DNA from 2 places in the Actinoallomurus sp. NPDC052308 genome. Region 2 is predicted to be linked to the other one. Evidence: riboswitches for the same ligand, from Rfam matches in the RefSeq annotation. Region 2 holds a riboswitch; the other holds the start of a gene.
What was found. Region 2 has a riboswitch for thiamine pyrophosphate ahead of tenA (thiaminase II). Riboswitches for the same ligand answer to the same signal wherever they lie in the genome.

Region 1: it holds a riboswitch for thiamine pyrophosphate, as region 2 does, so the genes downstream of both, AB0L00_RS23730 (cytosine permease) here and tenA (thiaminase II) in region 2, are expected to answer to the same signal.

The regions. Positions count from the first base shown of each region.
Region 1 is NZ_JBFAUM010000010.1:22,647-37,339, forward strand. It holds gene AB0L00_RS23710 (RNA polymerase sigma factor) at 279-875, shown strand; gene AB0L00_RS23715 (CU044_5270 family protein) at 891-1,898, shown strand; gene AB0L00_RS23720 (hypothetical protein) at 1,930-3,567, shown strand; gene AB0L00_RS23725 (PPOX class F420-dependent oxidoreductase) at 4,139-4,582, shown strand; gene AB0L00_RS23730 (cytosine permease) at 4,797-6,140, opposite strand; TPP riboswitch at 6,131-6,247, opposite strand; gene AB0L00_RS23735 (rhodanese-like domain-containing protein) at 6,271-6,609, opposite strand; gene AB0L00_RS23740 (SSI family serine proteinase inhibitor) at 6,652-7,197, shown strand; gene AB0L00_RS23745 (DNA-formamidopyrimidine glycosylase family protein) at 7,216-8,076, opposite strand; gene AB0L00_RS23750 (CapA family protein) at 8,250-9,218, shown strand; gene AB0L00_RS23755 (alpha/beta fold hydrolase) at 9,324-10,421, shown strand; gene AB0L00_RS23760 (sulfite exporter TauE/SafE family protein) at 10,454-11,287, opposite strand; gene AB0L00_RS23765 (sulfotransferase family protein) at 11,384-12,094, shown strand; gene AB0L00_RS23770 (AMP-binding protein) at 12,091-13,776, shown strand; gene AB0L00_RS23775 (winged helix-turn-helix domain-containing protein) at 13,904-14,693, shown strand, end outside.
Region 2 is NZ_JBFAUM010000014.1:152,394-167,086, forward strand. It holds partial or broken gene AB0L00_RS28445 (DUF2637 domain-containing protein) at 243-458, shown strand; gene AB0L00_RS28450 (hypothetical protein) at 599-829, shown strand; gene AB0L00_RS28455 (hypothetical protein) at 1,472-1,786, shown strand; gene AB0L00_RS28460 (ATP-binding protein) at 2,940-3,359, shown strand; gene AB0L00_RS28465 (helix-turn-helix transcriptional regulator) at 3,506-4,396, shown strand; gene tenA (thiaminase II) at 4,515-5,195, opposite strand; TPP riboswitch at 5,256-5,353, opposite strand; gene AB0L00_RS28475 (hypothetical protein) at 5,514-5,891, shown strand; gene AB0L00_RS28480 (histidine phosphatase family protein) at 5,959-6,573, opposite strand; gene AB0L00_RS28485 (PEP/pyruvate-binding domain-containing protein) at 6,706-7,944, opposite strand; gene AB0L00_RS28490 (DNA-binding protein) at 8,004-8,399, shown strand; gene AB0L00_RS28495 (transcriptional regulator) at 8,396-9,031, shown strand; gene AB0L00_RS28500 (hypothetical protein) at 9,330-9,515, shown strand; gene AB0L00_RS28505 (SMP-30/gluconolactonase/LRE family protein) at 9,735-10,577, shown strand; gene AB0L00_RS28510 (GNAT family N-acetyltransferase) at 10,626-11,081, opposite strand; gene AB0L00_RS28515 (hypothetical protein) at 11,288-12,289, shown strand; gene AB0L00_RS28520 (methyltransferase domain-containing protein) at 12,304-13,032, opposite strand; partial or broken gene AB0L00_RS28525 (rhamnogalacturonan lyase) at 13,098-13,448, shown strand; gene AB0L00_RS28530 (right-handed parallel beta-helix repeat-containing protein) at 13,513-14,526, opposite strand.

The sequences.
Region 1 (14,693 bases), on a different contig from region 2:
AGCCGAGACGCTGCGCGGAGGGGTGGCTGGTCGTCGGAGGTCCGGACAGTCCTGACGCGGTCTCTGCGGCCGTGTCTCGGTGAGCCCGGGTGGTGGATCACACAAGTTATCTGAACTTGCAGCCGCTGCGAGCAGCGGAAACCGTCGGTTGGTTCACGCTGTCGAGCCGGACGTGGCGGTGCTTCGATCGACCGATGAAACGGTTTTGTGCCGATCGGTGAATCAGGGCGTTCATGCACGCTGCGCGGAAGGCAGACGATGATTCGAAGGATTCGGACATGGCCGTGGTGACGCGCGCGCTATCGACGGATGTAGCCGGTGACGCCGTGGTCATCGAGCGGTCCTGGCGGGAGCCCGAGTGTTTCGCCGAGGTCTTCGACCGCTACTACCCCCAGATCTACGGCTTCGCGGCGGAGCGGCTGGGCCGGAGCACGGCCGATGACGTGGCGGCGGAGACTTTCATGATCGCGTTCGATCGGCGGGACCGCTACGACCTGTCCCGTCCGGACGCCCGGCCCTGGCTGTATGGGATCGCGGTGAACCTGATCGCCCGACATCGGCGGGCCGAGGCGCGCCAGTACCGGGCGCTGGCCCGTACGGATGTCACCGAGATCAGTGAGGGCCACGCGGACCGCGTCACGGGCCGGCTCGACGCCCAGGCCCACCGGGGACCGCTGATGGCGGCGCTGGCCGAGATCTCCGACAAGAACCGGGACGTGCTGCTGCTCGTCGCGTGGGCTGAGCTGACCTGCGAAGAGGCAGCGGAGGCTCTCGGCATCCCGGCCGCGACGGCGCGCGTGCGGCTGCACCGGGCCCGCAAGAAGCTGCGCGCCGTACTGACAAAGACCGAACCGACCACAGAGAAGGGCCGTTGACCGATGGATGACGACATGAAGGTTCTGCGCGCGGTGCGGCAGGGGCATCTGCCCTCCGACGCCGCCCACTCGGCCGCCAGGGCGGCCCTGCTCGAGCGCGCCGCCGCCGCGCCGCTGGCGGCCCCTGCACCGGTCCGCCGGTTCAGGCTGCCGCGGGTGGGCTTCCGGCTCGCGGCGGTCGGCGCCCTGGCTGTCACGATCGCGGCGGGCGTGACCGTGGCCGGGTACGTGGACGGCCCGGCCCACAGCGGCGAACACCGCCCCAGCACCCCGGGTGTGTCCGCTGCCCCGGTCGCCTACGTGCTGGACCAGGCTGCCGACGCCGCGCAGGCCCGGCCTTTCACCGCACCACGGAACGACCAGTGGGTCTACGTCGAGGTGCGATACCAGTCTCCGGGCAAACCGATCAATGGTCAGGTCCAGACGGCCGGGACACCGCTGAAGACGCGAGTCGGCCGGACATGGACGCGCGCCGACGGGACGAAAGTCGCCACCGTGGAGAACGGCAAGATCGCCGTCAGCCCCGTGGGGGGTCAGCCGCGTACGGATTACGCCACCCTCAAGGCGCTGCCGCGCAACCCGGCCGCGTTGCTGGCCTGGGTGCGCAACGAGGCCGTAGCGTCCGGTCCGCGGAAGGAACGCCCCGGCCAGAAGACAGACCACGACGCCGTGGCCTTCAGCATCTTCAACTCCATGCTGGTCAACGGCGTCATGCCTCCCGCGCAGGAGGCCGCGATCTTCCGTGCTGTGGCCAAGCTCCCCGACGTGACGGTCGACCGGAAGGCGGTCGACGTCGACGGACGACCGGTGCTGGCAGTTTCCCACGTCACTGAGGGCTGGTTGAACCAGGAGCTCCTGCTCGACCCGGCGACCTACGCGTACCTGGGCCAGCGGAACGTCGCGATCAAAGACCACACCGAGATCTGGTCCGGTGGCACGGCCACGACGAAGGAGGGCGCGATCGACGTTCTCATCAGCCGTCTCGCCGCCGGCGTCGTCGACCGGCCCGGACAGCGCCCCTGAGCCCGGCCGGATCGACAACAGGAGAGAAGACATGGTTCTGAAAAAGGCGTTCACGGCCGCTGCGCTGACGCTGCCTGCGCTCGGCGTGATGGCCCCGCAGGCGGTTCACGCGGCACCCGTGGTGGTCGCGCACAATCCGCCAGGACGTTTCGTACGCGGAGACGTGGTGACCGGCAAGACGTTCCAGCATTCCGCGCCGCGACCTGCGAGATCGCCTGCCGCCGGTACGCACACGCTGACGCTCGACGTGCTCGACCGCGCAGGGCAGCCGCCCACAGACGATCACGACGGCGTAGTGGACCTCATCTCACTGGACGGAGGAGATGACTCCTCGGCGGCGCTGACGAACGGGCACGGCGAGACCTCTGTACCGGACGGGAAGTACGCGGTGACCACCCAGGTGATCACCGCCGAACCGGGCGGCGGGACGTCGACCACCCTGATCTACCTGGCGAAGGTCTCCATCACCAGCGACGCCTCCCTCATACTGGACGCCCGCATGGCAAAACCGGTACGGGTCGCGGTCGACCGGCAGGACGCCCGGCCGACCTCGGTCGCCGTCATCGTCTCGCCGGAAGGCGGCGACGCGGACATCGTGCTCGATGGAAACGACCTGTACGTCACGCCGACGGCGGCCGACTCCGGTCTGACCTACCGCCTTCAGGCACGCCTGACCCGAAACGGCGCCCAGACGGGCAGTCCCTACATCTACAACGTCGCGACCACCGCCGACGACATCCCCGCCGATCCGGGACTGAGCGTACGGACCAAGGATCTGGCCGCCGTACGAACCGACTACGCGAGTGAGGGCGGCCCCGCCTGCGCCGGGACACATGCGGCCGTGGACTGGGGCATCGGCCTGCAGGCCGGGCTCTACGCCGGCATCGGCGCACTGCCCGCGAGCCGCGTCGAGTATTTCACCCCGGGACTCACCTGGAGCAGCGACGAGGGCGTCACCACCGCCGACTGCGGATTCGCAGGCGGCAACCTCGACGGCTTCGGACGCCAGGACGTCTTCCCGCGCGCGGGGTCCTACAGCCGGCAGTGGAACGCGGCTCCATTCGGCCCCGCGGCCGGCTACCTCGATCTCAACGACGCAGGCGGCGCGGTGCTCGATGTCCCGATGCTGTCCGGCCCCGATCTGGAGAGCGGCCCGGCACCGTACTCCTACACGACCGGCACCTCGACACTACGCGACGCCACAGGAACCGTCGTGGAGACCGCCGACCAGCCCGGCTTCGAACGGACCTGGAAAAAGCCCGCCCCAGGCAAATACCAGCTCACCGTCGACGCGCGGCGTGCGGCACCCTGGTCGGACCTGGCCACCCGCCAGCACGTCGTATGGGACCTCACGGTCGGCGACAGCGGAAAGATCACCCTGCCAGCCGTCCGCTACCGCACGACACTCGACGCGGACAACCGGGCTCACGCGGGAACCCCGCAGACGATCACGCTCGTACCGGATGGACTAGACCCATCCGCGAGCGGCACGCCGCAGCTCTGGGCGTCATACGACGACGGCGCGACCTGGAAACCGATCGCCGTCCAGACGAGCAGCGGCCAGTGGACCGCCTCCGTCCCCAACCCGGCGTCTGGGCACGTGTCGTTGCGCACGCGGATCCCAGGTCTCATCGACCAGACGGTGATCGACGCGTACGGCATCGGCTGACGAATCGAACCGCCCATCGCCGGGAGCACGCCCCTGAACGGTCCCGTCCGGTGATCCGGACGGGACCGTTCGGTTTCCACACCGCGCGGTGTCGGCGAACGACTGATCGGCTGTTCCCGCTGCGAACCCCACAATCCAAGATCATCCCAGTGTGGGTTTTGGGCTTACTTGGGCTGGACCCGATGAAAGCCCAGAGTTCGTGCGAACCGAAGGGTCCTCACGATGAACCCACGAGCCTTCAGGCTCTTTCGACAGTTCTGGCCATTGGGTTCGGGGGAACTGGCGGGGTCTTGTTTCTCGGCCATGGTCGTCAGTCACCGTGCGTTGAGCCCATCTAGGTGACGGTTCTGGCAATTCGTCGGGGGTTCGCGACCATGGCTCGTGATCTCTGACAGAGCAGGTCGATGTATGAGCCGGAGGGTCGACGAGCCTCGCCGTTGTCCGTCCGATTGACTCGACTCGCCAGCTCCCAACCCCGGCTGACGACATCGAAAGCCGCCGTGTGGGCAAATCGATGCGGGTGGCTTAAGGCCCTTGACCTCAACTTTGGTTCAGGTTTTAGGCTGAATGCATGACCTTCACCGATGCCGAGCTGGAGTACCTGACGGAGCATCCGCTCGGACGTTTGGCCACTATCGGGCCAGACGGCGCCCCGCAGGCGCACCCCGTCGCCTTCTGGGTCAACCCCGACAGCGGCATAATCGAGATCGGCGGCCCCGAGCTGTCCAAGAGCCAGAAGTTCCGGAACGTCAAGGCTGACCCCAGGGTCTCTTTCGTGGTTGACGATCAGGCCGAGACTCCCAACCCGATCGGCCAGACCGGACGAGGGATCGAGATACGCGGTCGGATCGAGATCGTCTCCCAAGACCCTCCGCTCATTCCCGGCTTCAGCCACGAAACGCTCCACCTTCACCCGCACCGGATCATCAGCTGGAATATCGGCGAGTTCGTACCGGCCGGATCGGCACATCCGGCGCACCTGCAGGGGTACAACTCCCGCGATGTCTCCCGATAGCCGTAGCCGCTGGCCCAGGCACGTAATCTCCTTATGACGAGTCCCACCTGGTTCGAGCCGGAAGACCCTTCGGTATTGCTGAATTTGGGGAACCCGGACAGATTCCCCGAGTTCGCGGGAACTGAAGGGCCCTCACGGTGAACCCACGAGCCTTCAGGCTTTATGGACAGTTCTGGCCCTTGGGTTCGGGGGAACTGGGTGTCTTCGGTACGCCTCAGGCGGTGGTCTGGCGGCGGTGGATGGTGCCGATCAGGGCGGTGACGGCCGCGGCGACGGCGAAGGAGAGCAATGAGGCGCTCATCCAGTCCGAGGGGGTGAAGTGCAGCGCGCTCTGGGCGTGCGTCCACAGGCGGGACCACCAGCCGACCTGGCCGGGGTTGATGAGCTGGTACGCCGCGATGCCAGCCGCCCAGGCGACGATCATCCCCCAGCGGGCGGGCGCCCGGTCGGAGACGTCCCAGCCGCGCCGCCCGGTGAAGCAGAAGAAGTCCACGGCCAGCACGCCGAGCATGGGCACGAACACCGACCCGATCAGCGTCAGGAAGCCGGAGTAGTTGTCCATGTTCAGCGCGAGCGCGAGCACCGTCGTCAGGGCGCCCAGCACCACGGTGAGCACCCGTCGGTCCGCGCGGGTCACGAGGTTCTGGATCGAGACCGCGGTCGAGTAGACGTTCGCGAACGACTGGTCGACCTCGCGCAGGACGAAGACCGCGAAGAACAGCGTGCCGAGGGCCACGTGCTGGAACGGGCCGAACACCTTCGAGGAGTCGCCGGCGACGAGCGCGAGCGCCAGCAGCCCGAGGACGTACGCGACGACCTGCGTCAGGCCGTACGCCACGCTCGCGGCGCCGAACGCCGCCCGCTCGGAGCGCGAGTGCCGCGTGTAGTCGGCCGCCATCGGCACCCAGGAGATGGAGACGGCCAGCGCGGCGTCCGCGCCGATCCAGAAGTGACTCCACGAGCCGTGGGTGAGGTTCGGCAGCGGCTGCCGGGCGAGCTGGACGTAGAAGTAGCCGAGGGCGAGGACGACCGCGACGGTGACGTACCGGCGCAGCACCCGCACGGAGCCGAGCGGCCAGAGCGTCAGCACGGTCGTGATCACGCCCGCCACGACCACGTACGCCCAGCGCGGGCCGCCGCCGGCGAGTTCCTTGGCCGCGCCCGCGATCGTGACCAGCTCGAACGTCCCCCAGCCGACCATCTGCAGGATGTTCAGCACGGTGGGGACGTACGACAGGCGGGTGCCGAACAGGCCGCGCAGCAGCATCATCGCCGGAACGCCGGCGCGGGTGCCGGGCACGGCGGCCAGCCCGAGCATGATCCCGCCGATCGCGGTGCCGACGACCATGGCGAGGATCCCGGCGACGATGGGGAGCCGGGGCGTGCCCTGGGCGTCCGGGGCGAGCACCGTGTACGCCCCGGAGAAGGCGAGAAGGCTCACGCCCAGGTTCGCCCAGAACGCGCTCTGGTCCCAGAAGCTGAGGACCTTCGGTGCGGGTTGGTCGAGGGTGTACGGGGCCTCGTTGTCAGACGATCGCTCTTCGACGGCGGCGCTCAAGGCACACTCCCTACGCCGGCATTACCCGGTCAGGTTCGAGCGGTCGGCGGCACCTGTGAAGCCGCCCTCTCAGCCCGGTCTTGGTCCGAGCTCCCGCGGGTCTTAACTTTTCCGCCGTAAATGTACCTCGTCAGGCGACGTATGGCTCCCCGCCCGATTCGCTGACCATCGGACGGCCCGCCGCCTCCCAGGCGTGCATGCCGCCCTGGACGTTCGCCGTCTTCCAGCCGGCGTTGTTGAACGCCGCGACCACCGACGCCGAGCGAGCCCCCGACCGGCAGATGACGAAGATGTCCTCACCGGTGGGCACCTCGGAGGCGCGGGCGCCGAGCTGGCTCAGCGGGATGTGCACCGCTCGGGGCGCGTGGCCGGCCTTCCACTCGTCCAGTTCGCGCACGTCCAGCAGGAACGCGTCGTCCGGGACCTTGGCGACCTCCACGGCGGGAATCTGTTCCCTGAAAGAGTTCACACGTCAAAGGAACCACGAGCCATCGCCCGGAGTCGAATCGTCATGAGGCAATCTCCATCCAGACTGCGACCAGCGACCCTCGCCATCCCCGGCATCGTCGTCGCCGCCCTCGCGCTGGGCGGTTGCAAGAACGGGGACGGTTCCGCGACGGCCGCGCCGAGCAAGGGCTCCGAGACCCCCACCGCGTCGGCGGCGCCCGGCACCCCGGCGCCGACGGCCTCCCCGACGGCGCCCGCACCGACCGGGTCGGCGGCCGGGACCCGGCTGACCGTGACCGTACGCGCGTCGGAGACGTCGGCGCCGAAGACCTGGACGCTCACCTGCGATCCCGTGGGCGGGACCCTGCCCAAGGCCGACCAGGCGTGCGCGGCGCTGGCCGCGGCGGCCGCGAAGGGGCAGGACCCGTTCGCGCCGACGCCGAAGGGCCAGATGTGCACCCAGATCTTCGGCGGCCCGCAGACCGCCACGGTCACGGGCACCTGGACCGGCAAGAAGATCGACGCGCAGTTCAACCGGAAGAACGGCTGCGAGATCAAGCGGTGGGGCAACCTCGTCGCGCTGTTCGGCCCGGTGCCGCCCGCAGGCTGAGCGGCACGGGGCCGCCGGTCACTTGAGCAGGCGGGACATCCGGCGGTCCGCCAGGGGCTTGCCGCCGGTCTGGCACGTCGGGCAGTACTGCAGGGCGGAGTCGGCGAACGACACCTCCTTGATCGTGTCGCCGCAGACCGGGCACTTCTGTCCGGCCCGGCCGTGCACCCGCAGGCCCTCTTTCTTCTCGCCCTTGAGGTCCTTGGCCGCCACGCCCCGGGAGCGTTCGACCGCCTCGCCGAGCGTGTGGACGATCGCGTCGTACAGCGTCGTGACGTCCTCGTCGGTGAAGCTCGAGGCCAGTTTGAACGGCGACATCCGCGCCACGTGCAGGACCTCGTCGGAGTAGGCGTTGCCGATTCCGGCGATCACGCTCTGGTCGCGCAGCAGCCCCTTGATCTGGGTGCGCCGCCCGTCGAGGATCTTCCTCAGCGTCTCCACCGTGAAGTCCGCGCCGAGCGGGTCGGGGCCGAGCGACCGGACGCCCGGCACCTCCGCGGGGTCGCGCACGACGTACACCGCGAGCCGCTTCTGGGTGCCCGCCTCGGTGAGGTCGAACCCGGAGCCGTCGTCGAGGTGGACCCGCACGGCGAGCGGGCCCTTGCCCGGGCGGGGCGGCGCGGGCGGCAGCGCGTCCTTCCACCGCAGCCAGCCGGCCCGGGACAGGTGGACGAGGAGGTGGATCCCGTCGACGTCGAGGTCGAGGAACTTGCCGTGGCGGTCGACCCCCGTGATCGTGAGACCGTTCAGCGCGGTGATCGGCGGATCGTACGTCTTCAGTGACGAGATGGCCGCCACGTCGATCCGTGCGATCGCCCGCCCGACGGCGTGCTCGCGGAGGAAGGCGGCGAGGGACTCGACCTCGGGCAGCTCCGGCATGGGTCCAAGAGTACGACTCCGTCCACAGGCTGTGGACGACCGCCGACCTCGGTGGACGATCGCGGCGGGTCTCGGTCGGGTGACCTCGGTGGGTGATCGCGGCCGTGGGACCTTGGTCCCTTGGCCGGGCGCGGTCGCCCCGGCCATCCTGGAGGCGGGAGTTCGGTGTGACCATGACGGTCGCCCTGGGCGGCGACACGATGCTGGGACGCGGGGTCGCGGAACGGATCGCGGCGTGCGGCCCGTACGGCATGTTCGCCGACGAGGTGCGGGAGATCTTCCGGTCCGCCGACCTGTCCATGGTCAACCTCGAGTGCTGCGTCTCCGCCCGCGGCGAGCCGTGGCGCGCCCCCGGAAAACCGTTCCACTTCCGCGCGCCGCCGGCGGCCGCGGAGACCCTCGCCGACCTGGGGATCGACTGTGTGACGCTCGCCAACAACCACGCGCTCGACTACGGCCCCGAGGCGCTGACGGACACGCTCGGCCACCTGGCCAGGGTGGGGATCCGGGTCGTCGGGGCGGGTCCCGACGTACGCCGGGCGCGGGAGCCGGCCCTGTTCGACACCGTGGACGGGCGGGTGGCGGTCCTCGGCGTCACGGACCATCCCGCCGAATTCGCCGCCCGCGAGAACCGGCCCGGAGTCGCGTACGCGGACCTGCGCCGCGAGGTCCCGGACTGGCTCACCGGCCGGATCCGCGAACTGTCCGCCGACGGCGCCCGCGTGCTCGTGCTGGCGCACTGGGGCCCCAACATGACCACGGAGCCCCCGCGCTACGTACGAGCCGCCGCCCGAGCGCTGGTCGACGCCGGGGCGACCCTGGTCGCCGGGCACTCCGCGCACGTCTTCCACGGCATGTCCGGCCGTGTGCTGTACGACCTCGGGGATCTCGTCGACGACTACGCCGTGGACCCGGCCCTGCGCAACGACCTCGGTCTGGTCTTCCTCGTCACCATCGCCGGGTCCGCGATCACCGGGCTGAGGGCGTCCCCGCTCACCCTGGAGTACGCCCGTACCCGCCTCGCCACCGGCACCGACCATGCCTGGATCCGGGATCGGTTCATCACCGCCTGCGCGGCGTTCGGGACGGAGGTCGTCGAGGAGGACGGCCGGCTGTCGGTGGCCGGCCCGGGACCGTCGTGAGGTCCTTCGACAGGGCCCCTGCCTTTGAAAATACCTTCACCATGACTCAAACTGGAGTTAGGGGCCACCGTAAAAAGCTGGGAGCGGCAACGGGCGGAGGTGGCCATGTCATTCGCGGAAATCACCAAGGTCCTGAGCAGACACAGCTGGTGGATGAGCGGATCTCCCGAGGAGACGCGGGAGACCCGGGCTCCGGTACCCGGTGACCTCCGCACCCTGACGGTGACGGCCGACGACGGAGTCCGGCTCCACGTCGAGGTGCGCGAGGCCCGTGGGGCGAAGGTGACCGTCGTGTTCTGCCATGGATTCCTGCTGAACTCCACGAGCTGGCACCTCCAGCGCGACGCGCTGGCCGGCCGGATCCGCGTCGTGCTCTGGGACCTGCGCGGTCACGGCCGATCGGGCTGGGGATCTCCGCCGAACGCCACGATCGACCAGCTCGGCCGCGATCTGTTCGCGGTGCTGGAGGAGACCGCGCCGCGGGGCCCCGTCGTCCTGGTCGGCCACTCGATGGGCGGCATGGCGATCCTCGGGCTCGCCGACGCGCATCCGGAGCTGTTCGGCTCCCGGATCGTCGGTGTGCTGCTCGCCTCGACCTCCTCGGGTGACCTGTCCTCCGTCACCATCGGACTCCCCGAACGCACCGCGCGGGTCCTGCACCGGATGGTCCCCGTCACGCTGAGCACGCTCCGCCACCAGGCCAGGCTGGTGGACGCCGCGCGCCGGCCGCTCGGCGGGATGTCCTTCCTGCTGACCCGCTCGTACCTCTTCGGCGCCCACGTGTCGAAGCAGGTCGCCGAGGTGACCGCCCGGCTGATGGCGTCCGTCCCCATCGAGGTGATCGCCGACTTCTACGCGGAGCTGATCGCGTACGACAAGCGGACCGCGTTGCCCGCGCTCGGCCGCGTGCCCGTGCTGGTCATGGTCGGCGACCGGGACCTCATCACGCCGATGCGGCACGCCGAGGCCCTCGCCGCGCAGATCCCCGGCGCCGATCTCGCGGTGATCCCCGGCGCCGGGCACCTGCTGACCCTCGAGCGCGCCGCCGAGGTCAATCACCACCTGTGGGCCCTGCTCCGGCGCACGACCGGCATTCGGCCCACCACCGAGCCCACCCCCATCGACGGCGAAGAACCCGCGGAGGAGGTCCGCCGGCATCGTCGGCCGCACCGCCTGATCCGACGCAGGCAGGCCGATCGATGAGCCGGCCGGGACGGCCGGCGGTCCACCGCCTGTCAGCCGCTGGCGAGCTTGATCACGGCCGCGACGCCCACACAGACGATCACTCCGCGCAGGATCGCGGGCGGCAGCCTGCGCCCCACCCTGGCGCCGAGGACGCCGCCGATCATGGAGCCCAGCGCCACGAGCAGCACGGCCCACCAGTCGACCTTCGCGACGCAGATGTACAGGACCGCCGCCGTCGCGTTCACGAGCATCGTCAGCAGGTTCTTGGCGGCGTTGACACGCTGCAGTTCCTCGTCGAGGAAGATGCCCAGCAGGCCGACCAGCAGGACGCCCTGCGCCGCGCCGAAATAGCCGCCGTAGACGCCGCCCGCGAACACGCCGAGCAGGAGCCAGGGCCCGCCGTGCGCCCGCCGAGGCCGGGAGGCGAGCCGGCGGCTGATCATGGGCTGGGTCAGCACCAGCACGCAGGACAGGCCGATCAGCACGACCACCACCGCGGTGAAGGCCTGCTCGGGCAGGTTGAGCAGGAGCAGCCCGCCGACCAGCGCGCCCAGCACCGAGGCCGGGGCCAGCCGGGCGAGCCGGCCGCGCTGGCCCGCCAGCTCGGCCCGGTACCCCAGCACGCCGGTGACGCCGCCGGGCACCAGGCCGATGTTGTTCGAGACGTTCGCCGTGATCGGCGGCAGCCCCACGGCCAGCAGCGTGGGGAAAGTGATCAGCGATCCCGATCCGACGATCGTGTTGATGGTTCCGGCCGCGATCCCGGCGGCGAGCACCGCCAGCACCGCCCACGGCCGCGCGGACAGCGCGAACACGGCGACGCATCCGGCCACCGCCACGGCGAGGAACAGGCCGATCAAGGCCCAGGGGTTGGGGGACCTCATGGTCGGCGACTCTAGAACATGTCTCGAAGATTAAGACAATCAATCTCAAACTAGGAGATTTCACACAGAAGAGCCGTACAGCACGGGGGGTGACACATGCTGAAGGTCATCGGGGCTGGACTCGGACGGACTGGCACGTACTCACTGAAAGTGGCTCTGGAACGCCTAGGCCACGGACCCTGTCACCACATGTCCTCGCTCGGCGGGGACCTCGACCGGATCCACGAGTGGGAAGCGGCCGCTCGCGGCGAACCGGTCGCGTGGGACGACCTCCTGGCGGGCTACCGCGCGACCGTCGACTGGCCCTCGTGCTTCTTCTGGCAGGAACTCGCGGACGTCTACCGGCAGGCACCGGTCATCCTCACCGTGCGCGACCCGGTCCGCTGGTACGCGAGCGTCCGCGACACGATCTACCGTTCCAGCCACCGGCAGCCGGGATGGCACGGCCTCGCGATGTGGCTGGAGGACATGGTCTGCGCGGGGCTCCGCGTCCGACGCCGGATGTGCGAACGGGTGATCTGGGAGGGCACCTTCGGCTCCCGCTTCGGCGACCCCGACTTCGCCCTCCAGGTCTTCGAATGGCACAACGCCCACGTACAGGCGGTGATACCCGATCATCGGCTCCTGGTGTACGACGTCGGCCAGGGCTGGGGGCCGCTGTGCGAGTTCCTCGGCGTTCCCAGGCCCGACGAGCCGTTCCCGCACCTCAACGACACGGCGGCGTTCCGCCGGATGGCGTCCCGGCGCCGCCGGCGGCTGCTCACGCTGCGCCCTCTCGGTTCCGACGAGCACACGGCGGTCCGATGAACGGGCGGTCGCACCCCGGCCACGGCATGCGCGACCTGGTCGCGTCGCTGAAGCCGCCGTCCTCGCGGGCCGGGCCGTACTACGCGGGCGGCCGGTGGCGCCGGGAGTCCTTCGTCGACGATCTCCGGACCGCGGCCGCGGACCTGCCCGACCGTACGATCTTCGTCAACTGGCGCCGCGACCTCGGACGCGAGGTCATCGTGACCTTCGGCGAACTGGCGGCGTACGTCGACCGGCTGTCCGCCGGGCTGCGCGACCTCGGGCTGCGCCCCGGTGACGTGGTCGCCTACCAGCTCCCGAACTGGTGGGAAGCCGCCGCGCTCGGCCTCGCGTGCCTGGACGCGGGGCTGATCGCCGTGCCGATGATGGCGACCCTGGGGGCGCGTGAGGTCGAGCGCATCCTGGCCGGGACCGAGGCGAACGCGTGCGTGGTCGTCGACCGATGGGAGACCGCGCGCCCCGCCCGCCTCCTCGCCGACCTGGACACCCGCCTGCCGAGGCTGCGCCACCGCGTGGTGCTCGGCGACGCGGCGGCGACCGGCTCGCTGGCGTTCGCCGACCTCCTCGGGTCCGACTCCCGTCCCCGGGCGCGCGTCGCCCGGGGGCCGGACGAGGTGTCCCTGGTGCTGTTCACGTCCGGGACGACGGGCGAGGTGAAGGGCGTACTCCACACCGCCAACACGCAGTACGCCTGCACCCGGCCGAGGCACCGCGCCGTACGCGACATCCCGGAGCCGCGGACGGCCACGCCGGCGAACCTGACCCACTCCGTGGGGATGCGGACGAACGTCCTGATGCCCCTGGTCACGGGCTGCAGCTCCGTGTTCGCCGACACCCGGGACCCGGACGTCTGGCTGGACCTGCTCGCCCGGCACCGCGTCACCCATTTCCTCGGCGCGCCCATGATGCTGGCCAGGCTCGTCGAGGCCCAGCGGCGGCACCACCGCCCCCTGCCCTGCCTGCACTTGATCATCAGCACCGGGGCCCCGCTCCCCGTCTCGCTCGTCGCCCCGGTCCACCGGTGGCTGTCCCCGGGCCTCGTCAACGGCTTCGGCATGACGGAGACGGGCGGCATCACCGCGACCGCCGTCGACGACCCGCCCGACTGGACGGGCCACAGCATCGGCCGCCCCGTTCCCGGCTGCGAGATCCGCCTGGTCGCCGACGAGCCGACCGCCGGGGACCGGGCGTTCCGGCTCTACGTACGCGGTCCCTCGGTGTGCGCGGGCACCTTCCGGCTGCACGACCGGCGGCCGACGTGGGACCCGGCGGCCACGGACGGCTGGTACGACACCGGCGACCTGGTAGGCGAGGACGGCAGCGGCGGCCTGCGCTACCTCTCCAGGGACGCCGACCGGATCGGCAGCCCCCTCCTGATCCCGATCCTGGAGGTCGAGGACGAGCTGCTGCGCCACCCCGCCGTCGCCGAGGTCGCCATCGTCGGCCGGCCGAACCCCGGCGGCGAGGAGACCGTGTGCGCCTTCGTGGTCCCCACCGGTCCCGCCCCTACCCTCGACGACCTGCGCGCGCACCTTCTCGGTACGGGCATGACGGAGTGGTACCTCCCGACCCGCCTCGAGTGCGTGGCCGCGCTGCCCCGCAACGAGCTGGGCAAGGTACGCAAGGCCGAGCTGCGCGACCGCCTCCGCCCACCGGAGAACGGCCCGGTCCACAACCCGTAGACCGAGAAGCCGCGCGGGCGAGATCGGTATTTGCCACGATGTTCTCCACGGAATGGGGCTGCTTTTCTCAATCCCGGTCCGGCCGAGCCGATGCTCCCCGAGAGAACGCACGTGGTTGGGGGAAGACGTGGCCTATCGCATCCACTTCACCGCGCAAGACCTGGCGCGGACACGTATAGCCGACAAGGCGATGCCGTTCCTCGAGCTGCACATCGCCATGCGGGCGGTGCAGAGCCGCACTCGGCGTGCGGCTCTGGACGCTTGGCGGCGAAGCGTCGACGCCCGGCTGACGGCGTCCGCCCGAATGGCTCTGTCACTCGTTCCCGTGGTCGGTTACGCGCAGTCGTTGTTCCCTCCCACGTGCGCCGGGGATCCGGAAGAACTACCGGACCGCGTGCTCGCCACGCCGCGCGCGGAGATCCGGGCGCAGATGAGCGCGATCGCCGAAGTACAGCCCGTGCCGTCCTGGACCCAGCGACTGGCCGATGACCGCTCGCTCCTGAAGCAGGTGGGGATCGAACTTCGCGGGCTGTACGACCACCTGCTGGGCCCCTACTGGGCGAACATCGAAGGCCTGTTCGCCCAGGACCGCACCGTACGGGCCCAACAGTGGCTCACCGGTGGCGTGGAGCGTGTCCTGGCGGAGGCGAATCCACGGTGGATGCGGTGGGACCCACCGGTGCTGGAGATCAAGATGGTGAACGGTGCTCAGCACGACCACATGCTCGAAGGCCAAGGCGTGTTGCTGCATCCGTCGGCGTTGTGCGACCGCACCATCATCGACTACGAGGTCCAGCCCCAGCCCGTCATCACGTATCCGGCGTGCGGCGACGACCCCCTGCGCCGGATGGCCGTCCTCACTCCGGAACCGGCCAGGGCCCGGCCGGGAGGCGCCGTGGCGGCCCTCCTCGGCCAGA
Region 2 (14,693 bases):
CTTCTCGTGGTGTCGTGACCGGTGCGGCGTGGGGACGGCTGGACCGCCGAGGGCTCTCTTCCTCCTGTTTCATCGGCGTTCCGTGCTGGTTGGGCGGTCGTCCGGGTCGGGCCGGGATCGGCCCGCAGAGGCCGCAGGCCCGGCCCGAGGGCCGGTCGGCCGCCGGCGGCCCGCGTAGCGGGGCGCCTTTAAAGACGTAGAGAAAGTCCTCATCCGGCAGGTCTGGCCGTTTTTGGCCCTAGGTGCTGGCCGGGATCGCTGCGGCGGGCTCGTTCACCCACATCCGCGACACCGCCCGCCAGCACGGACAGCACGGCTGGATGGCCTGGGCCATCGCCGTCTGCATCGACCTCACCTGCGTCATGGCCGCCCGCGAACGCCAACGCGACCGGCGCACCGGCCGCCGGCCCGGGCCGATCTCCTGGCCATCGCTCGTGTTGGCCGGCGGGCTTCCGCTTTTTGACCTTCCGTGATGCTATGACGGTCACTATCGGTAGAAGTTTGAGGTTGAATTGTGTCGGAGCATGCAGTAATCGTGACATATCAACTAAGTGGCGACGGTTTCGGGAATGAGCAGGAGCGTCAGGCGATACGGCACATGAAGGCGCGTCTGGGTACTGTGATCGAACAGGCCGGCGTCGGGGAGTTTGATGGTGACGAGTTTGGGGGTGGCGCGGTGACGATGTATAGCTACGGCCCCGACGCTGATGCACTTTTTGCGGCCGCAGAGGAGACGCTTAGAAGTCTCGCCTTCCGTCCAGCCGTCGCTGTTCTCCGATACGGCGATGCTGCAGATATGGAAGCTAGAGAGGTTCGTATTACTCTTTAGGTATGTAAGCGGAAAGTGTGGGATGGTTGATTTTTCCGGCTCCGACGATATGAGCTGGCCCGAAGACCGAGCGGCCGATCCCTCGGAAGCAATGGATTCATTTCGAATGATGTACGATCGTGGGGCGAAGCGCCTTGAGCCTGCGCTGCGGGCCACCCAGATCGTCGTGACCGACTGGGTTCTGGGTGAAGCAGGGGCAGGTACGGATGACCCATGGAATCTCCCTAGAGATCTTCCCTGCCGTCTCCAGCAGAGTTGAGAGCTGGAGGTTCTTCGTTGAGGGCGAAGATCATTTCGTCTACCGTGATCGCTGATGGAGAGCTGAACAGCGTCAAACGGAAAGTGTCGCGCCACTCTGGACACTGCCAAGCGGATCGCTCTCCCGAATGAGAGGTGCCGAGACATGCCGAGGCGGTCGGTGATCGTCGCTGCGGTTCTCGTGTCGGCTGGGACGGGATGCTCGCTTGTTGGCGCCGGCCAAGGAAATCCGGTCGCGGCCGCGCAGCCGACTTCGGCACCGTCAGCGGTCGTGCGGACGACGGGCGACGCTCACGCGCCGTGCACCGTCCCTCGTGGATCCGGCAATGAGCGGGTGCATGGCTTGGTCGCGGTCGACCCTCACCCTGTCGGCATTGTCGTCGTGTGGCTGCCTGGCATGAACCAGCATGCCGTGCCGAGTTAACACGGGGGAACGCCGATCTGGCGCGGCGCATTGCCAAGGATGTCGAAGCGGCACCGAAATGGCCGTCCGGGGTCTTCCACTGCCCGATGGACGATGCCCTGGATGCAGAGTTGTACTTCGAACAGCCCAGGCACGCGAAGGCGGAACTGGTCGACGCCGGCCTTGCCGGCTGCAGAGGGATTGCCGCTCCGGGTAGGTCGGCGCGCCAGTTCACCGACCGATTCTCCCGCGACCTCGCGTCGATCGCGCCGTCTCCTTGGCGAACCCGGCTCTGACGAGTTGATAGCTGAGAGTGATCGTCAGGAACCCGGACGCCGAGAGTCGCCTGGCTGGCCGGGGCGTTGCTCGAACGCCTGACCAGCGGCCTGCGGCTGACGCCGGATCGGATCGATGTCATGGCCGACCGGTGCGGCGCCTCCCCCGAAGCGAGCGGCGAGGTGGCAACGTGCAAGAACTCCTGCGTCCCAGCCACGATCGGATGGTGGGCAACGTCCGCGCCTGGCTCATCGACGACCTCTAGGGCAGGCATCAGGTGCTACGCGAGATCGCTGGCACGTACTGCCGGACGGCGGTCGTATCCGGCAGGTCTACGGCACGGGGTCGCCGAGGGCGCCCTGAATGCGCGCGGAAGGCTCACTCATGACCCTGGACCTGTCCGGTATCGGGCTGCCCAGGGCACGAGGGCCTACCTCCACCCCAGGCGACAACCGGAGGCCGGTGTGACAAGCCTGGCCTTTCCGAGGTAGTTCCCCGAGCCTTCTGCGCCCGGCAGGTCAGGCGTGCTGGTCCTCGTCGGCGACCGCGACGCAGCCGCCGAGGGATAAGCCACGCGTCGAGAGGCAGGAGAAGCCTCGGCCGTCGGCGCTTTGCCGTCGCCGTTGACCGATTGCCGTCGGTGTAGACCGTCCGGCGTCCGGATAGCCGGATTTCCCCGGTCAATGGCGGCGGCAATGTCCAATGCCGGCCGCCTTGGTGGGCGGGGCTCCCCGTGGGCGTGCGGAACGCTCGGGCAACGCGGCACGTTCGGGCGCGCAGATGCCGGTAAAGAGCGATAAGTCGGGCCGCCAGCAGGGGCGTTTCCCGAGGCTTGTGTATGCGGCTCACCCGCGTTACACCGCCGAATCATCCAGAGCGCCGAGAGCGGAAGGCGTCCGGGGTGGCGGTGGCGCGCTCACGCGCCGACCGGCCTGTTCGTAAAGCTTCGTGGTCGATCTGCCTTCGAGCTACCGATCGGTGGTTGGGGCATACCGTCACGAGTGCATCGGCATCGCAGGTCGCCGGTCGGTCGATTCCGCAGAGGGGCACCCGGATCGATCTCGTCCGACGTCACCACGGAGATGCTCGGCCTTTCCAGGGCTTCCGGAATTGTGGCGAGGGTCGGTGTGCCGGATCAGTCTTTCGGCAGTCGATCCGAAGGACGTGACGAGCGTGGACATCGCCCGACTGTACGAGATTCCCCGCAGGTTCGATCTTAAGCTGTTCGCCTATGCGGAGAACGTTTATCTCGTCCGTAATCTGGTAGATCAAGCCGTTGACTCCTGGGGCCTGTCGGAGAACGTCAGATTCGCCGGACAGCTCATCCTCACGGAGCTGGCCACCAACGCGGTGCGGCTCTACGAGGGCAAGGAAGTACACGTGTGGGTCTCCAGCCAGGCCGGCCGGGATCTTCTGGAGCTGGCCGTCTGGGATCCCGACCCCGACAACCTCCCCAAGATCCTTCCGCTGACCGAGTGCGGCGAGTCCGGTCGCGGACTCGCGCTGGCCTACGAGCTGTCCGACCAGCGGCTCGGCTGGTACCGGTCGACGACGGCCCGCGGAAAGGTCGTCTGGGCGCGCGTCGGACCGTAGTCCCGATATGTGGAGCCGTCTGGAGCAGTGCTGGTATGGGGCCGCAGTGCCCGTCTGGGCGAGTTTTCGGGAATCGGCTGCGTTGAGACAACGAAGTATCTACTCTCCGTAAGTAGTCGCTCACGCTGGATATCCAAGGAGAGTCGATGTCGGTCGTCCGGGCTCCGCTCAACCCGAAGGTCTCGCTCTGGCACATGCTCGCCTACCTGCTCAGGTGGGAGCGCGAGAAGAACGGCCTCTCGCTGGCGCAGTGGGGGAAGATCGCCACCGCCGCGCCGTCGACGGTCTCCAACGTCGAGGCGGGACGGAGAAAGATCGACGAGAGGCAGGCAAAGATCATCGATCGCCACTTCCGGACCGGCGGCCTCTTCGAGCTGCTGCTCTGGTACGCCCAGAACGGCCACAACCCCGACTGGGCCCAGTCCGTCACCGCGTACGAGGCCATCGCCCAGCTGATCAGGATCTACCAGGGTCAGTACATTCCAGGACCCTTTCAGACCGAGGACTACGCGCGAGCCCTGCTGCTGGCCAGCAGTGACGGCAAGGATCTCGACGAGACACTCAAGGCCAGGATGGAGCGGCAGACCGCCATCTTGGACAGGCCGGATCCGCCGTACGTCTGGGCGCTACTGGACGAGGAGGTCCTGGACGACTGCATCGGCGGCTTCGAGGTCATGCAGGCACAGCTCCGGTACCTGCTCGAACTGATGCAGCGGCCGAACGTCTCCATTCGCGTCATCCCGCGCTCGACAGGCGCCCATATCGGGAAGGACGGCTCGTTCCGCGTCATCACTGTCGATTCCCGCGATATTGCCTACGCTGGAGCGGCGAGAGGCGGTCGGCTGATCGAGATGTGCGGCGAGGTCGAGCAGTTTCGTATGGACTTCGACCGGATCGGGCAGAAGGCAGCCTCCGAGGACGCCTCACGCGTGCTGATCGAACGGCGATTGGAGGCCACCGAGTGGCGATGCAGTGGCGCAAAAGCTCAGTTAGCACCGGGGTCAACGACGAGGCGTGCGTCGAGGTGGCGTCGCTGACCTCACAGGAGACCGCCGGACTCACGACCGGCGAAGTCGGTCGCTGAGCGATACGGCGCGGCCGGTACGGGCACCGCGGACACCGGGACCGTACGGCCGCGCCTCGGCTTATGACGGCCTACTTGAGCCATTCGGCGGTGGGCCAGGTCTCGCGGCGCCAGGCGCTGTCCCAGAACATCCACTCGTACTCGGTGGCGCGGAAGAAGGCGCGGGTCATCGCCTCGCGGGTCGCCGGGTCGGTGGTCGCGGCCAGGCGGTCGGTGATGTCCTTGGCGCGTTCGGTGGACTCGGCGAAGGCCGGGTCGGAGTAGGTCGCGATCCAGGCGCGGTACGGGTGGTCCTCGACGTCGGCGGTGTTCTCGAGCAGGGCGGTCCCGACGTCCTGGTACACCCAGAAGCACGGCAGTACCGCCGCCGCCAGCACCGGGTACGGGTCGGCGAGGGCCGTCGCCTGGAGGAAGGACGCGTAGCCGAGGCAGGTGGGGGAGGTGTCGATGCCCGCCAGGTCGTCGGCGGTCAGGCCGAACTCCTCGATGTACCCGGCGTGCAGCGTACGCTCCGCCGCCAGCGCGGCGTGCGCGCTCTCGGCGAAGAAGACGGCGTCGTCGGTGTCGGTGGCCCGGGTCGAGGCGACCGCGAGTGCCCGGGAGAACGCCTCCAGGTAGCGGGCGTCCTGCACGATGTAGAAGGCGAACCGTTCGCGGTCCAGCGTGCCCGCGCTGAGGGCGGTGTTGAACGGGTGCTCGTGGATCGCGCGGAGCAGTCGCGCCGAGCGCTTCCACACGTCGTCGCAGAACATCGGGATCTCCTCAGCGGTCGGTGGACGGCACGGCACGGACGCTCGACAGCACCAGGAGAGAACCGGTCATGGCGACGTCCCTTCGCTAGTCCTAGCTAGATCAGGTTCGACGGGTGTGTTCTCAGCCCGGGCCATGCCGGGCACCCCGCGTCACCGCCGACCGTAACAAGGATCGCCCGGGACCTGCCACTCACGGCGGCGCCCGGGGCGGGCCTCCAGCGGGTGCGAGGCCGTCTCCGCCGGCTGCCGCGTCGGCGTGTAAGGAGGCTTGAGCATCACCTTCTGATTCGCGGGTCGTTCGACGCGTATCGTCCAGGCATGGACACCGCTGCTTCACCCCGCGTCCTCGTCATCGGGTTTGACCCGTATCGGGTGCCCGGGCCGTGGGATCCCGAGCCGGTGGCCAAGGCGATCGAGGCGGGACTGACCAAGTTCGCCGAACATGGCGTGGGCGTCGAGACCTGCCTGATCGGCCTTGATGGAAGTGACGACGTGGAAGCGGTCGTCGGGAATGCGCTGCGAGCCCACCGGTGGGAGTGCGTCACCGTCGGCGGTGGCCTGCGGCACTCAGACGATCACGTTGAACTTCTCGAGCAGGTGATCAACCTGGTGCGGCGGCACGCGCCCGATGCGGCCATCGCGTTCAACAGCACCCCGGCCACCACCTACGAGGCCGCTGCCCGTTGGATCGAGTGACGACGGCGAACGACGCGGCTTGAGCGTCAGCTTCTGGCTCGTCGTCGGGATGCTCGACGAGAGCCACTTACGGCCTGACGCGTTCGGGGAACCCGGTCCAGCGCAGGTCGGCCGGGAGGTGGCTCATGTCGTTGAACATCACGATCGTGGGCGGCAGGCCGTCGCGGTACTCGATGACCGTCAGTGCGGTGTTGGCGCTGTTCAGCCCGAGCCACCGTGACGGCGGCGCCTCCAGCGCGTGCCGCACCAGCCACGCGATCGGGTAGGCGTGCGTCACCAGGACCTCGTGCGTGTCGGGCCGGCTCCTTTTCGTGGTCGTGTCGGGGACCTTCGCGAATCGGGCGACCAGGGCCTCGGCGAGCCTCTGGCCCGACGCCGCCTCGGTGTCGTCGTAGCCGTCGAAGAAGCCGGCCCAGGACGGCGGTGTTTCGGCGGCACTGGGGACGTAGGGCACGTGGTCGACGAGTTCGGCGGCCTCGGTCACGGGCACGTTCGGTAGATGCCGGGCGAGTTCGTGCGCGCTTGCCACGGCGCGTGGCAGCGGAGAGTGCCACACGGCGTCGACCGGTACGTCGGCGAGCCGTTCGCCCAGCAGGCCCGCCTGCCGGCGCCCGACGTCGGTGAGCTCCCCGAACGCGTCGGCCGCGCCGTGGCGTGCCAGGTAGAGGTGTCGCGTTGTCATCCGTGGTCAGGGACGCGGTGCCCGTGCGGGCCCGTTCCCATCTCCTCTCGATCTGCAGGGGTGGGTTCGGCGGCTACGTAGGCGAGGTGCGACGCCTGGCGATGGCTCCCGGCCGGGGGCGGAAGCGATCGGTCACGCGTTCGTCCCGGTGACGGTGCCGGCGGTGCCGTCGATGGTGATGACGGCGTCGTCGCGGAGCCTGGCCGTTGCGTTCGGGACGCCGAGGACGGCGGGGATGGCGTGCTCGCGAGCGACGATCGCGGCGTGGGAGAGCGCGCCTCCGGTCTCGGTGACGACGCCGGCGGCGATGCGCAGCAGCGGCGTCCACGCGGGGTCGGTGAAGGGGCAGACAAGGATGTCGCCCGGCCGCACGCGCGCGAAGTCGCCGGGACCGCGGATGATCCTCGCGGTGCCGGTCACGGTCCCGTGGCTGCCCGGTATTCCGTTGAGGGCGGCAGGTGGGGTGTCCGAGGTGCCGGCTGGTGGTGGGGGCGCGGCGGTGACCGGCCGCGCTTGCAGAATCCAGGCGCGGCCGTCGACGATCGCCCACTCGATGTCCTGCGGTCCGCCGAGTACGGCGGCGATCTCCTTGCCCAACGCGGCGAGGTGCGTGGCGGACGCGTCGTCGAGTGCGGGTCGGTGCCGGACACGGGTGGGCACGTCGCGAACGACGAGCCGCGTACCGCGCCGGTCGAGGCGGGTCCGTTTGTCCGTGACGGTGCGTGTGATCGACCCGTCCTCGGCGACGCGATAGGCGTCAGGGGTGACGGTTCCGCCGACGACGCTGGGGCCGAGGCCCCAGGACGCCTCGATCTCGGTCGCGTCGTTCGGGCCCGCGGGCGTGAACATGACCCCGGACACCTCGGCGTCCAGATGGCGCTGGAGGATGACGGCCATCACAAGGTCGTCGGACGGCCGGCCGTCGCGGCCGGAGGCGCCCCGGTAACCCATGGCACGTGGAGACCACAGCGAGGCCCAGCAGGCACGTACGGCATGGGCGACCTCGCCGACCCCGCGCACGGCGAGGAAGCTCTCGTACTGACCGGCCGCCGACGCCTGACCGGTGTCTTCGTTCGCCGCCGACGATCTCACCGCCACGGGCGGATCGCCGAGCTCGTCGAGTGCGCGTCCCAGCGCGTCGACCAGGGGCGCGGGGAGTGGGCGGGCCTGGATCGCCTGCCGCGCCGCGTCAAGGTCGTCCGGCTCGCCGGTGAACCGCCCGAGGCCCAGGTCACCGACAGCGGCCAGGTAAGCGGCGAACGGGACGACGAAGCCGTCAGGAACCGGCAGACCCGCGCGGAGCAGCGCGCCGAGTGCCCCGGCCTTACCTCCGCAGGTATCGGCGGCGGCCTCCATGAGGGGTACGAGCACCGATCCCGCCTTTCAACAGATTGTTGACAACATTCTGTTGAGTCTGCATCATCGGTCGCATGTCACGCAAGCAGGAGATCGCTCACAGCACGCATGTCGACCACCTTCAGGCCCAGCGTGAACAGGACGCGCGTGAGCGTCTACTGGACCTGGGCGCCGACGCGCTCGACGCCCGTCCATGGCGACCATCGCCCGCCCCGCCGTCGGCGGTCGACCTCGTGCAGTTCGCCGTCTGGCGCTGCGCCGACCTGGACCCGGAGGACATCCTGAGCGCGCTCGCCCTCCTGCCCGCCGCACACGCGGAGGTCGAAGGACTCGAATCCGCCCTGCTGTTCATGGCCCGGAGTGCCGGATTGACCTGGGCGCAAATGGCGGACGCGATGGGGTTCAACTCTCCGCAGGCGTGCCAGCAGCGGTACACCCGCCTGGCGGCACGACAGGACGCCGGCTCGTGACGCGGGACTCTTCACTCGGCCTCTTGGTGCTGCACGCGGTGCGCATCACCGGGTTCGCGGACACCCCCGTCGTCGCTCGTCGGTACGGGCTCGACGCGGCCGAGACGAAAGAGACGCTGCTCGACGGCCAGGCACGTGGCTGGGTCGAGCACACCGCCTTCGCCGGCGCCGGAGGTTGGTCGTTGACCGAAGCGGGCCGAGCCGAGAACGAGCGCCTGCTCGCGGCCGAGCTCGCACGCGTCGGCGGCGCCGAGGAGGTCCGTGGCGTCTACCGCGCGTTCCTCCCGCTGAACGCCCTCCTGCTACAGGCCTGCACCGACTGGCAACTCCGGCCCGCCGCCGGCGATCGGCTCGCCGTCAACGACCACTCCGATCCCGCCTGGGACGCCGGAGTCCTCTCCGAGCTCGCGGGCATCGACCGCGCGTTCGTGCCACTCGCAGGCCGGCTCGAGGGCGTCCTCACCCGGTTCCGCGGATACGACGAACGATTCACCGCGGCCCTGGCGCGCGCCCAGGCCGGGGAGGGCGACTGGGTCGACCGCACCGACGTCGACTCCTGCCATCGGGTCTGGTTCGAGCTCCACGAAGACCTCATCGCCACGCTCGGCCTCGACCGGCACGCGGAACCCTGACCCCGGACTCCACGATTCGGCTGTGCACCGGGACCTGCCCCTCGAGGCTCTGAGGCGTGCCGAACGCTCGGCAACCGCGTTCCACGGAAAGGGCAAAGTGTCCATACCGGCACCACGGGCGGACGTTCTCCGAGCATCCGGTACGCCCCCGCACGACGAACCCCAGCGGTGAAACGGAACGGCCCAGGCCAGGTGCCGCTCCGGGGGCCCCGAGCCGAAACTGGCCGCCGAAACCTCGCTCCGGACGATCTTCGTCAGAACGGTTCATTCGCGACCAGTACAACGCAGAGGAGCTGCAGTGCGAGGAGACAGCAGGGGAAACCGCGACCAGAACGGGGTCCCCATCCACGGCAAGGTCCAGCATCGTCAGCTCGGCCGGGCCGTCCAGCGCCGGCTCGAAAACGCCCACCCGGACATGGAGTTCACGAGGTACGGCGTGTTGCGCCCGGCTTCGGGTTCTCCGTCCCAGGGTGAGCAGGGCTAGGACCCCTCCGGCCAACGGCCCGCGCTAGCGGGCAGCGAATCGGTGTCCCGGTGGGGGCGCGTGGCCGACGGCCACGCAGCCCTCCCCGGGACATTCTCGACCGCGGCGCGAGCGCACGGACCCCGGTGCCGGATTCCGGGTGAGCGGCATACCGGGCGATGACTTCTCATGCCGAGCCCTGTCCATACGGGTGGTGTTTCACCGATGGAAGGGACTGTCATGCCTGAACTGCGAACCCTGCTCACCGGCCTGGGGCTGGTCGAGTCGCCTCGATGGCACGAGGACCGCCTCTACGTGTCCGACTGGACTGCCGGCGAGGTCATCGCGGCCGACCTGGACGGCGGCCACGAGGTCGTCGCGAGGGTCGCGTCACTGCCGCTCTGCACGGCCTGGTCGCCCGACGGCCGGCTGTTCATCCTCGATTCGGCCGAGGCCCGGCTGTTGCGCCTGGACGCCGACGGAACGCTCGCGGTCCACGCGGACCTCAGCACGTTCGGCCACGGCTGGAACGACATCGTCATCGACGGTCGCGGCAATGCCTACGTCAACCGGATCGGGTTCGACATGTCCACGGGCGAGGACCCCAGGCCCGGTGACATCACGCTCGTCGGACCGGACGGATCCGCCCGGAAGGTGGCCGACGGCATCGAGTTCCCCAACGGCATGGCCGTCACCGAGGACGACTCGACCCTGATCGTGGCCGACTCGTACGGCACGTCGCTCGTCGGCTTCGACATCCGGCCGGACGGGAGTCTCTCGGAGGGACGGCTGTGGGCGGACCTCCGCGGCGAGGCGCCCGACGGCATCTGCGTCGACGCCGAAGGCGCCGTCTGGTACGCGACGGTCCCGGGCAGGCGCTGCGTTCGGATCCGGCAGGGCGGCGAGATCCTCCGGACGGTCGACCTCGACCGCGGTGCGTTCGCGTGCGCGCTCGGGGGCCCGGACCGGCGCACGCTGTTCATCGCCGCCGCCGAGTGGCCGGGCTGGCCGACGCCGGTACCCCCTGGCAGCGGGCAGGTGCTCGCGACCGAGGTGACGGTCCCGGGCGCGGGCCGGCCCTGACCCGGCGGCGGGTCCCGCCCGCTTCCGACCCCGTTCGCACGCCGAACGTCAACCGGACCGGCGCGTCAGGTCGATCTGGTAGCGGACGAAGCCGCGGTTCTCGGCCATCGCGTCGTACAGCCGCCGGGCGGTGGCGTTCGACTCCTGGGTGTGCCAGTACACCCGGGCACAGCCGTGGGCCTTCGCCCAGTCGGTGACCGCCGTGATCAGTGCGCGGCCGACGCCCTTGCCACGTACGTCCGGAGCGGTGAACAGATCCTGCAGGTAGCAGACGTCGGCGTCCGGCATCGAGGTGCTGGCGTGCGTGAGGAAGTGCACGATCCCGACGAGCCGGCCGTCGAGCTCCGCGCCGAGGGCGTGCATGCGCGTGTCCGCCTGGAACTCGTGCCAGGCCCGCTCGTACATCTCGTCGGGCTCGACCCGCTCGTAGAAGGCGACGTAGCCGCGGAACAGTTCCTCCCAGGAGGCTCTGTCGGACGGAACGAGCCTGCGGACGCTGATCATCGGTCTCCTGCGCGATCTGGTGCGGGCCGGCCACGGCCGAGTTCGGCTCCCGAGCGTACGGACGATCGGCCGGCGCGAACACGGCCACTCGCGCGCGAAAGGGCGAGACCAGTCCCGTCGTCGCAGTGGTGGGGCTGGCCGTACGCGCGAAGCGGGGGATGGCGGCAGTGCGCGGTCGACCGAGGTGTCCGTAATTCGAACGTCCCATGCGCATCTCGACGCACCCCCTCGGACTCATCCGCGCGGCGAACGCGGCGGCGTACCTTCGCGGGTTCGCCTGCTCCGGCATCGCCACCATCCTCATCACGCGGGCGCTGCTGGCGCAGGCCGGCTATCCCAAGGTAGGCAGCGGGAAACTGCACATCGCGCACGCGCTGTGGGGCGGCCTGCTGATGGCGGCGGGCGTGGGCGTCGCCGTCGTGTTCCTCGGCCGGTCGGCGCGGCTGTGGGCCGCGATCACGGGCGGGGTGGGCTTCGGCCTGTTCATCGACGAGATCGGCAAGCTGGTCGACCAGACCGGCTACTTCTACCGGCCGGCCGCCGGACTCATCTACCTGACCTTCGTCGGCCTGGTCCTCATCTCCCAGTGGGTCGGCGCCCGCGCACCGCTCAGCCCGCGCGAGCGTACGGCCAACGCCGCGTCGGCGGCGCTCGCCGGAGTGACCTCGGGACTGACACCGCAGGAGCGCCGGGCGGCCGTCCGACTGGTCGCGGACTTGGACGGCGAGGTGCCGGAGGCACTCCGGCGTCTCCTCGACGCGGTGCCGGAGCGGCGGCCGTACGCGTCAAAACCGGTGCGTACGGCCGCCGCCCGTGTCCGTGTCCTCGCCGGTCGGCTGGCGAGCCGCCGCATCGTCCTCGACGTCGCCGTCCTCTACCTGGTCGCGCAGGGAGCCCTGACGCTCGCCGGAGTGCTCGCCGACGACGTCCTCAGCACCCATCCCGCCGAACGGGAGACGGGCGCGGTCGTGGCCGTGGCCTGCTGTGCCGTCGTCTCGACGGCGCTGAGCGGGTACGGAGTACTGCGGCTCGCGCGCGACCGCCCGACGGCGTTCCGGATGTGCAACGTGGCCGTGCTGCTCGACATCCTCGTCGGACAGGTCTTCAAGTTCACGATCAACCAGTTCGCGGCCTTGTCCGGCCTCGCCATGGATCTCCTCGTCGCCTGGATCATCGCGATCGAATCGCGCAGGCTCAGAACTCCGTGAGCGTCTGCCGACGGTCAGAGGGATGCTTCCGCGGTCGGCTTTCGGGCGAGGAGGAGCCGGTAGCGCGGGCTGCCGTCGTCGCGCCGGCCCAGGGGCGTCAAGGGAACCGTCGTCACGGTGAATCCGGCCGCCGTCAGGTCGTCGCGGACCGCGTGCAGCGGGCAGGTGCGGTAGTACATGACGAACGGGGGACGCCACACGGCGTTCCGGACCCGCATGGCCAGGTCGAATCCGAGCAGCGCCCAGTACCAGCCCGACGTGATGGGCGGCGGCGCGCCGAGGGGGAAGGCGAACAGCCCACCGGGCCGTAGCGCGCGGTAGACCCCGGTGAACAGCGCGGGCCGGTCGGCGGGCAGGAAGTGCCCGAGCGCTCCGAAGCTGACCGCCAGGTCGAAGGCCTCGGCGAAGGGCAGGGCCCGGACGTCGGCCCGTACCCACTCGGCGGCCGGGTGCGCACTGCGCGCCTGCTCGAGCATGCCGGTGCTGAAGTCGACGCCCGTGATCCGTCCCTGGCAGACGGCTTCGAGGGTCCGCATGCCCGCGCCGGTGCCGCAGCACACGTCCAGCCCCTGGCCGAACGGCCCGAGCGGGCGCAGAGCGTCGGCGGTCGCGTCGAGAACGCCGTCGGGGGTGCGGAAGGGCGTGTGGTCGAACCGCGGAGCCAGCAGGTCGTAGCCGCGTTCGACCGAGGACAACGCCTGGATCGCCAGTTCACGCAGAGATGGGCCTTGAGGCGAGAACACGGGCCAAGGGTAAGCCGGACCGATCGCTCGGGAAAGCACCGCCCGCGTTGGTGGTCTGTAGGCGAATGCTCGACGGGACGCACATCGACAAGTACGGCACCGGCTCCGACACGCGCCTGCTGACCGGCTCCGGGGTGGCGTCGAACAACGGCACGAAGTCCACGCCGGCGCTGTCGGGCGACATCCTCGGCGACTGGCGCGAGGAGGTGATCTGGCGGACCTCGGACAGCACCGCACTGCGGATCTACACGACGACGGCCGTGACCGACCGCCGGATCGTCACGCTGATGCACGACACGCAGTACCGGACGGCCATCGCCTGGCAGAACACCGCGTACAACCAGCCGCCGCATCCGAGTTCCTTCATCGGGAACGGCATGGCCGAGCCCGCCCCGCCGAACGTCTACACCCCCTGACCCCGAACACGCCGGAACGGCCGTGGCGGGGGCTCCCGCCACGGCCGTTCCCACGGCGTACGCGTCAGATCTTGCCGACGCCCGCGCCGGCGGTGACGGTGGCCTTCACCGTCGAGGCGGACTCGGCCGAGTAGGAGTAGGGGATGCTCGCGACGCTGGAGGAGTTGCGGGTGGTGACGCTGCCCGAGTTCACGAGGTAGTTGTCGCTCGCCTTGAGGTTCCCGTCGGGGGAGTCACCGGTCTGGATGACCGTGGGGGTCTTGACGCCGTCGAAGTAGTTCTTCTCGACGAAGACCCCGGCGTTGCAGGTGGAGGCGACACCGTAGCTGGTGACGGCGCCGTAGTAGTTGTTGAAGACGTGCACGGGGTTGCCGAAGCGGACCCGCGGGTGCCGCTGGGTCGTGCCGTCGAACCAGTTGTGCACGTAGGTCACGCGCAGGTGGCCGATGTCCTCGGACCCGTTGTCGTCGGAGTGGCCGAGCAGCGCGGTCTTGTCGTGGTTGTGGAAGCGGTTCCACGACACGGTCGCGTAGTCGGACGCGCGCTTGATGTCGACGAGTCCGTCGTAGGCGTTGGACAGGTCGTTGTGGTCGATCCACACGTTCGTGGAGTACTGCACGTTGATGGCGTCGTCGGCCGAGCCCGTGAACGTGAGGTTCCGGATGATCACGTTCTTGGCGTTGGTGACGTTGAGCCCGTAGCCGGTGATCTTCCCCGCGGTGCCGACGCCGATGATCGTCTTGTTGGACGTCACCTTCGTCATCGACGACAGGGAGATCGAGGCGTTGACCTTGATGACGTACGAGCCGCTGCGCGAGGCGTAGTCGGTGAGCTGCGACGCGGTGGTCACGGTGACGGTCGTGCCGCCCGCGCCGCCGGTCGTCCCGCCGTTCAGGCTCGCGAAGCCGACGGGGCTGGACTCGTACGCGGCGACGGCCGCCGGGGCGGCCGTCTTGGCGGTCGCGCCGGTGCCGGTCAGCGCGCCGGCTCCGACGGCGAGACCGAGGACCGCGACCGCGCTCAGGGGGCGCAGCGGGAGCCGCCGGGTCCGGGCCGTGCCGTGCGTGTCGTTCCCCATGGGGAACCTCCTCCAGGGGTGGGTGGTGCGGTGGGAGCGTGGCGGAAAAGGTTTTCCTCTCGCAGGGTCGCGCCGTCCGGTGAGAGGCGTCAACGCGCCCCCGCAACCTCGCGCGGCCCTTGTGCCGTCCGCCCTCGTCCCACCAGCGCGAACCCCTGACGGCCCCT